DNA from 2 places in the Cedecea neteri genome. Region 2 is predicted to be linked to the other one. Evidence: predicted binding sites of a transcription regulator. Region 2 holds the regulator's gene; the other holds the start of a gene.
The links. The regulator Fur, encoded in region 2, represses iron uptake genes when iron is present. The targets are predictions, from matches to a motif close to ATAATAATGAGAACNACTATCAA.
Positions count from the first base shown of each region.

Region 1: the regulator Fur is predicted to act here: its motif matches at 2,146-2,168, upstream of LH86_RS15780 (TonB-dependent siderophore receptor).

Region 1 is NZ_CP009459.1:3,368,717-3,372,933, reverse strand. It holds gene LH86_RS15790 (ABC transporter substrate-binding protein) at 1-564, opposite strand, end outside; gene tyrP (tyrosine transporter TyrP) at 811-2,022, shown strand; gene LH86_RS15780 (TonB-dependent siderophore receptor) at 2,214-4,217, shown strand, end outside.
Region 2 is NZ_CP009459.1:2,302,506-2,306,722, forward strand. It holds gene chiP (chitoporin ChiP) at 1-1,152, shown strand, start outside; gene chiQ (ChiQ/YbfN family lipoprotein) at 1,199-1,525, shown strand; gene fur (ferric iron uptake transcriptional regulator) at 1,620-2,066, opposite strand; gene fldA (flavodoxin FldA) at 2,346-2,876, opposite strand; gene ybfE (LexA regulated protein) at 3,056-3,334, opposite strand; gene ybfF (esterase) at 3,476-4,217, opposite strand, start outside.

The DNA.
Region 1 (4,217 bases), 1.1 Mb from region 2:
AATGCGGGCCAGGTGCTGTTGGTAATAGTCAGTGTATTCTTTGGCGCGTTGTTCCTGATTAAGCACGGTGCCCAGCAGCTTCACGCTGTTGGCAGTGTTCTCTACCGGGTGCAGTTCATAGTCAACAAATACGACCGGGATATTGAGCTTTTTAAGTGACTTAATAACGCCGGTTTGCTCCAGCGCAGGCTTGGCACGCAGTTGCGCAATCATGATATCCGGCTGCTGCGCCAGCACGCTCTCAAGGTTTACCTCGCCCTGATCGCTAAAGCCCATATCAATAATTTTGGTGGCCTCAGGCCATTTGCGCTTCAGCACATCCCAGGTTTGGGTGTCCTGTTTTTTCGGCAGGTTATTCCAGGCCACAACGCGTTTGAACGGATCTTCACGGTCAAGCAGGGCCAGAGACAAAATGTCGCGCCCGTCCTGCAGGATCACATGCTGAGGTTCTTTCTGGATGGTAATACGCTGGTTATCCATATCGGTAACCGTGATGGGATAAGTGGTGGCGCCGCAGCCCGCCGAAGCGAGCAGTAACCCTGTCAGGACCAAATTTGCTTTCATTGATTGATGCTCTCCATGAGAAAGAGATTAGTTATTATTACTATTTATATTAATAAAGCCTTAATTTCCCACGACATGGCAAGCACTGATTGGTTTAATTTTATTACGTGACAACGTCACACAAACTTAAACAAAATCGTAAACATATCAATACACCACCCGTAACCCTCATTTGACGCACCCACGCTTTTCCCTTACCCTGCGCGGCATAATGACATACAGCTCTTCGTAAAATCAGAGGAAAGCGTGAAGAACAGGACTCTTGGCAGTGTTTTTATCGTGGCGGGAACCACAATTGGCGCAGGAATGCTGGCGATGCCGCTGGCGTCTGCTGGCGTAGGGTTTAGCGTCACGTTGTTGATGTTGATCGGCCTTTGGGCATTAATGTGCTACACCGCGCTGCTGCTGGTTGAGGTGTATCAGCACGTTTCGGCGGACACCGGCCTTGGCACCCTCGCCCGGCGCTACCTTGGCCGCCCCGGCCAGTGGCTAACGGGGTTCAGTATGCTGTTTCTGATGTATGCCCTGACGGCGGCCTACATCAGCGGCGCGGGAGAACTGCTGGCGGCAAGCCTCAGCCAGTGGCTGTCCACCTCGATCTCTGCCACCTCCGGCGTACTGCTCTTTACCGTAGTAGCGGGCGGGATTGTCTGTATCGGCACCCATATGGTCGATATGTTTAACCGCGTACTGTTCAGCGCCAAAATCATCCTGCTGGTGGTGATGCTCGCTCTGATGATGCCGCATATCCACCACACCAACCTGCTTACGCTGCCGATTGAGAAAGGCCTGGCGCTTTCCGCCATCCCGGTCATCTTTACCTCGTTTGGTTTCCACGGCAGCGTGCCGAGCATTGTCAGCTACATGAACGGCAATATTCGCAAGCTGCGCTGGGTATTTATCGTCGGCAGCGCCATTCCACTGGTGGCCTATATCTTCTGGCAGCTCGCCACCCTGGGCGCCATTGACTCACCTACTTTCACTGGGCTGATGGCGGAACATTCCGGTCTGAACGGCTTCCTGCAGGTTGTTCGTCAGGTGGTGGCCACCCCTCACGTTGAGCTGGCGATTCATCTGTTCGCCGACTTCGCGCTGGCAACCTCGTTCCTCGGGGTTTCCCTCGGCTTATTCGACTACCTGAGCGATCTCTTTGCCCGCAACCGGAAAGCTTCTGGTCGCCTGCAAACCGGGCTGATGACCTTCCTGCCGCCGCTGGTTTTTGCGCTGTTCTACCCGCAGGGATTCGTGATGGCGCTGGGCTATGCAGGCGTTGCGCTGGCGGTACTTGCCCTGCTGGTGCCGTCGATGCTGGTGTGGCAAAGCCGTAAACAGCATACGGAGGCGACATGGCGCGTGGCGGGCGGTAAACCGCTGCTGGCATTGGTCTTTGCCTGCGGGATCGCCGTGATTGTGATTCAGTTCTTGATTACCGTCGGCCTGCTGCCGGAAGTCGGTTAACGTTCTTCATCTTCATGCGGGGTATTCGCCCCGCATTCTTCATTTTTTCTGCTAATTCCCCGCTAAATTCTCAGGATTTTGGATATAAAACCAGTAATTATGTAAGCAGAGTTAATATTGTAAATGCTAATTATTGTTATTATCATCTCAATTCCCATTATAAAATCGTTTCAGTTCAGATAAACAACATCATGAATCGCATTCCTTTTGGTTCCACTTTTGTTCGCCAGGCTCTTGTTAATTCAAAATTATTAATCATTTCAACCTTCATCGTTGGTGCTCCGGCTTTCGCCGCCGACAAACCGAAGGAAGACACCTTAACCGTGGTCGCTACCGCTAATCCGGACGGCTCACCAACCAGCTATACCCAGGATGACTCCTCCATCGCCTCCCGCAGCAAAACGCCGCGTAGCGAAATCCCACAGTCCGTTAGCGTGGTGACGCCGCAGGTGATTGACGACTACGCGGTGACCTCGGTCAATGACGCGATGAAGTTCGTCAGCGGCGTCACGCAGAGTAATACTCTCGGCGGCATCGAGGACGGGTTTGTCAAACGCGGGTTCGGCTCGAACAGCGACGGCTCCGTGTTTATTGACGGGGTGCGCAGCAACCAGGGCCTGGCGATGGATTCCAGCATCGACCATGTTGAGGTGCTGAAAGGCTCGGCCTCCCTGCTCTACGGCATCCTGAACCCCGGCGGCGTGATTAACCTCGTCAGCAAGAAACCGCAGTATACCTGGAACACCCACGTTAGCGGCACCAGCAGCAGCAACGGCGGTGGCTCCGGCATGGTTGACGTCACCGGCCCGCTCGGCAACGGCTTCGCCTTCCGCCTGGTCGCCGAGCGCCAGCATGAAGATTACTGGCGTAATTTCGGCACCGACGAACACACGCTGATTGCCCCGTCGCTCAGCTGGTACGGCGACAAAGCCTCTTTCAATATCAGCTACGTGGAATATAAGTTCGACATTCCGTATGACCGCGGCACGGCGTTTATCAACGGCAAACCGCTGGATATCCCTTACAACCGCCGCATTGACGATTACGCCAACCACGCCTGGGGTAAAAACAAACGCCTGACGACCAACTACTCGTACAAGCTGGATGACACCTGGGAAACGAACCTGAACTACGCCTGGATGCAGCGCCGCTACGACAGTAACGAAGTGCGCGCCACGGCGGTCGATCCTAACAGCGGCCTGGTTTCACGTCGTGCAGATGCTAACCGTGGCTTCAACCACCAGACGGATTATGCGTCCTGGGACATCAGCGGCAGCCCTGAACTGCTGGGCATGACCCACGACATCACGCTGGGCGCGGATTACGAGCAAAACGAAACCTACAAGAAGTATTCGTACCGTGGGAAGGTGACGAAAACCTTCAATATGTATAACCCGGTGTACGGCGTCTCGCCGGTCACCAACAGCAGCACCTATAGCGATTCCAACAGCAACCTGCGCACTAATCTCTACAGCCGCTCCGTGTTTGCGAAAGACAGCATTCATCTGACTGACCAGTGGATTGCCGTGCTGGGTGGCCGCCTGCAGCGCTATACGCAGACCTCCAGCGCCGGTTGGGTAAATCCGCAAACCACGCTGGAAGACAGAGGCAACGCCTTCCTGCCGCAGCTGGGCCTGGTGTACAAAATCGTGCCTGACGTTTCCCTGTACGGCAGCTATAGCAAGTCGTTCACTCCTTCCACGCAAACGGACGACAACGGCAACGTCGCGTCCACGGAAAAAGGCACCACCTGGGAAGTGGGCGCGAAATGGCAGATGGCCCCTCGCCTGACCAGCAGCCTGGCGCTCTACCGCATTGATGAAAAAGACATGTCGGTCTTTATCAACGGCGTGACCCGCAATATACCGAAAGCGCGCTCTACCGGCGCAGAACTGGAGCTTAACGGCGACATTGCCCAGGACTGGAACCTGACGGCGAACTACAGCTATGACAAAACTGAGATCGTGGAAGATAACGTCAATCCGGTGAACGTCGGCAACCGCCTGGTGAACGCCCCGACGACGATGGGCGGGCTTTACCTCAGCCACACCCTGCGTTTCTCCTGGCTGCCGGGTGAATTACGCCTGGGCGGCGGCGGACGCTATGTCGGCAGCCGCGCGGGTGACCCGGAAAACAGTTTCACCATGCCGGCTTACACCGTGGCGGATGCGTTTGTGGCCTGGGACAGCAAGTTG
Region 2 (4,217 bases):
TTTGGTTTCGATATTGCCGCCTTCACCGCCATCGAAATGGCCGAAGACAGCGCCAGCGGCCACCCGAACGAAATCGCATTCTCCTCTAAAAATAAAACCTACGACGAAGACTACTCCGGCGATAAAGGTGGCATTAGCCTTTATAAAGCGGCGGCTAAATTCAAATACGGCCCGGTTTGGGCTCGCGCAGGTTACATTCAGCCAACCGGCCAAACGCTGTTAGCACCACACTGGAGCTTCATGCCTGGTACTTATCAGGGGGCTGAAGCGGGTGCCGCATTCGATTACGGCGACGCCGGTGCGCTGAGCTTCTCCTACATGTGGACTAACGAGTACAAGGCGCCATGGCACCTTGAAACCGACAAGTTCTACCAGAACGATAAAAAGACCAAAGTTGATTACCTGCACTCCATCGGCGCGAAGTATGACTTCAAAAACGATCTGATTCTGGAAGCAGCATTCGGTCAGGCTCAGGGCTTTGTTGATCAGTACTTTGCTAAAGCCAGCTACAAATTCGACGTTGCAGGCAGCCCGCTGAGCACCAGCTACCAGTTCTACGGTACCCGTGACAAAGCCGCGAACAACACCATCAATGATATCTACGATGGCACCGCATGGCTCCAGGCGCTGACATTTGGCTATAAAATTGGCCAGGTCGACCTGCGTCTGGAAGGGACCATGGTGAAGGCAGAAGGCCAGCAGGGTTACTTCCTGCAGCGTATGACGCCAACCTACGCGTCTTCCAACGGTCGTCTGGATGTGTGGTGGGATAACCGCTCTGACTTCAACGCCAACGGTGAAAAAGCCGTGTTCTTCGGTGCAATGTATGACCTGAGCAACTGGAACCTGCCGGGTTGGGCAGTCGGTGCTTCTTACGTTTATGCGTGGGATGCAAAACCATCTACATGGGCGCTTGATGCTTCCGGTAATCGTCAGGATCTCGCTTCCAACAAGATCAAAGAGTCTTCTTACAGCCTCGACGCCATGTATACCGTGCAGGAAGGCCGTGCGAAAGGCACGCTGTTCAAACTGCACTTCACTCAGTACGACAACCACTCCGACATCCCAAGCTGGGGCGGTGGTTACGGCAACATGTTCCAGGATGAGCGTGACGTGAAGTTCATCGTGATTGCTCCGTTCACCATCTTCTGATGTGAAACCGGGCGCGTAAGCGCCCGTTTTTTATAAGGAATCGAACATGAAAAAGATTTTACTGGTTACCGCCGCTGTTTTCACGCTGTCTGCCTGTGTTCAGCCTCCGGCTCCTCCGGAAGATTCGCGCCTGAAACAAGCCTATAGCGCCTGTATTAACACGGCGGAAGGCAACCCGGATAAAATTGAAGCCTGCCAGAGCGTGCTGAACGTACTGCGTCAGGAAAAACAGCACAAAGCGTTTGTTGAGAAAGAGACGGTGAACGTGCTGGATTACCAGAAATGCATCCAGGCAAGAAAGACGGGCAATGATGAAGCCGTGAAGGTGCGCTGCGATAAGATTTGGCAGGAGATTCGCGCCAATAACAGCTGATAGCCTTTTTCAGTCAATAAAAAAACCGGCAAGGGAAACCTGCCGGTTTTTGCTTTTAAACGCCACCGAAGCAGCGTTCATTAATGCGGATTACTTATTTAGGATCGTGGGCGGTGTCGTCTTCGCGGCAGTCGCCTTCAGCACAGTGTCCGTAAAGATAGAGGCTGTGGTTAGTCAGGCGGATACCGTGGCGTGTGGCGATTTCACGCTGGCGTGATTCAATAGAATCATCGCTGAACTCGATCACTTTCCCGCAGTCGAGGCAGATCAGGTGATCGTGGTGATGCTGTTGGGTCAGTTCAAAAACGGATTTGCCGCCTTCAAAATTATGACGGGTCACGATCCCTGCATCATCAAACTGGTTCAGCACGCGATAGACGGTCGCCAGGCCAATTTCTTCGCCCATGTCGATCAGACGTTTATATAAGTCTTCCGCGCTGACGTGATGATTTACCGGCTCTTGCAGCACTTCGAGGATTTTTAATCGCGGAAGCGTGACTTTCAAGCCGGCCTTCTTTAATGCGGTATTGTTGTCAGTCATGCGGAAAGTGTCCTGTTGCTTAACGATTCGCTCAAACTGCAGTGAGCGTAAAGAGTAATGCGTCTCATTATAGAACTGCTACTTCTAAATGGGAACCGCAAGTATGGTGCAAAATAAGGCTGAAAAATCGTGGCGGCGTCGCCATTTACAGTAATTATCAGCCAAGCTATCAGGAAGACATTGTACAGGGATGTACGAGAAAGTTACAAACTTGTAGCAATTATTTTCATTGCTACAAGCTATCAAGATGGCGCAAATATCGCATTTGCGCCACGGAAATCAGGCGTTAATGATATCGGCCAGATTCAGTTCTTCAGAAACCTGTTTAACCCACTTCTCAACGCGCTCAGCGGTCAGCTCCGGCTGGCGATCTTCATCGATGGCAAGGCCGACAAAGTTGTCGTCATCCGCCAGGCCTTTGGAGGCTTCAAAGTGGTAGCCAGCGGTTGGCCAGTGGCCGACAATCGCCGCGCCGCGTGGTTCGATGATGTCGCGAATGGTCCCCAGCGCATCACAGAAGTATTCCGCGTAGTCTTCCTGGTCGCCGCAGCCGAACAGCGCAACCAGTTTGCCGTTGAAATCGACTTCTTCAAGAGTAGGGAAGAAGTCATCCCAGTCGCACTGGGCTTCACCGTAGTACCAGGTCGGGATGCCGAGCAACAGAATGTCGAAACCTTCGAGATCTTCTTTGCTGCTTTTAGCAATGTCATGCACCTCAGCAACGTCTTTACCGAGCTGTTTTTGAATCATTTTCGCGATATTTTCGGTGTTACCGGTGTCGCTGCCGAAAAAAATGCCTACGATTGCCATGAGTAAAATAACCTCTTGAAACTTAATAGTATGCTGGCCGTTCAATGCCCACGTATAGGGCAATCATAGCAGAACAGCCCCAGCAGCGGAAACAGCTATCACGCCCGGGTGCACAGTCTGCAACATGGTTTTGCTCACCCTTTTGAGATTTCAGATAACCCGTAGGGCGGCTGAAGGTGTTACCCGAGATTTTTAAGCTGCTCGAGCAACATCTCTTCGATCAGTTCGCTACGGCTGATGTTACGGGCGTCAGCCAGCTGGTTGAGGGCATCGACCGCCTCGTTGTTCAGTTTTAGCTCAACTCGCTTCAAACCACGCACTTTATCGCGCTTCAGCTGATTGCGCTTATTGATACGCAATTGCTCATCGCGCGAGAGCGGATTAGTTTTCGGCCGCCCGGGGCGACGCTCGTCCGCGAACAGATCTAATGTAGTACGGTCCGTTTGTTCTTTTGCCATGATTAGAATACTGACAGGAAATTCTGGCTGCAGGGGCAGGGTGCCGGTGCAATTAAGCGCGCCATCATACATCAGCGCGCCATTCCCGCCAACGCGTTAGCGACTTCAACTGCCCGGTCGGTCTGTTTTTAATCAGTTTTTCTACTCTGCGTCGATAAATCGGTGGATCGCCCGTAAAACGGCATCCGGTTTTTCCGCATGAACCCAATGACCCGCTCCAGCGATGACGTGAGCACGGGCCTGCGGGAACTGACTTAACAGCGCCTCGCGGTGGCTTTCATCAACGTAAGGAGAATTCCCGCCGCGAATAAATAGCGCAGGATGTGGCCAGGCCGGGACAGGCTGCCAGCCAACGATATTTTCGTATTGCTGCCAAAGCACCGGCACGTTGAATTTCCACTCGCCGTCAGCAAAGGATTTCAGCAGAAACTGAATGACGCCTTCCTCAGCTATGTGGTCGCGCATGATTTGCGCCGCCTGCTGGCGAGTTTTTACGCCCGCTTCGGTGACCGCGCGAATAGCCGCGAAAATTTCGTCGTGGCGGCGAACCTGATAATTAACCGGCGCAATATCTATCATCACCAGCTTATCAATACGTTGAGGGGCGATTGCGGTAAGCGCCATCACCACTTTGCCGCCCATAGAATGGCCAATAAACGTCGCTTTCTCGATGCCGTATTCGTCCAGCGTGTCCAGAACGTCCCCGGCCATTGCGGCATAGCTCATATCATCGCTGCGCGGCGACAGCCCGTGATTGCGCAGATCGATCTGCAGCAACGCATGATCTTTACCCAGATCCCGCGCCAGAACGCCCAGGTTATCCAGGCTGCCGAACAGGCCGTGAATCAGTACGATAGGGGAATTGCTATTCAATTGTTGCGCA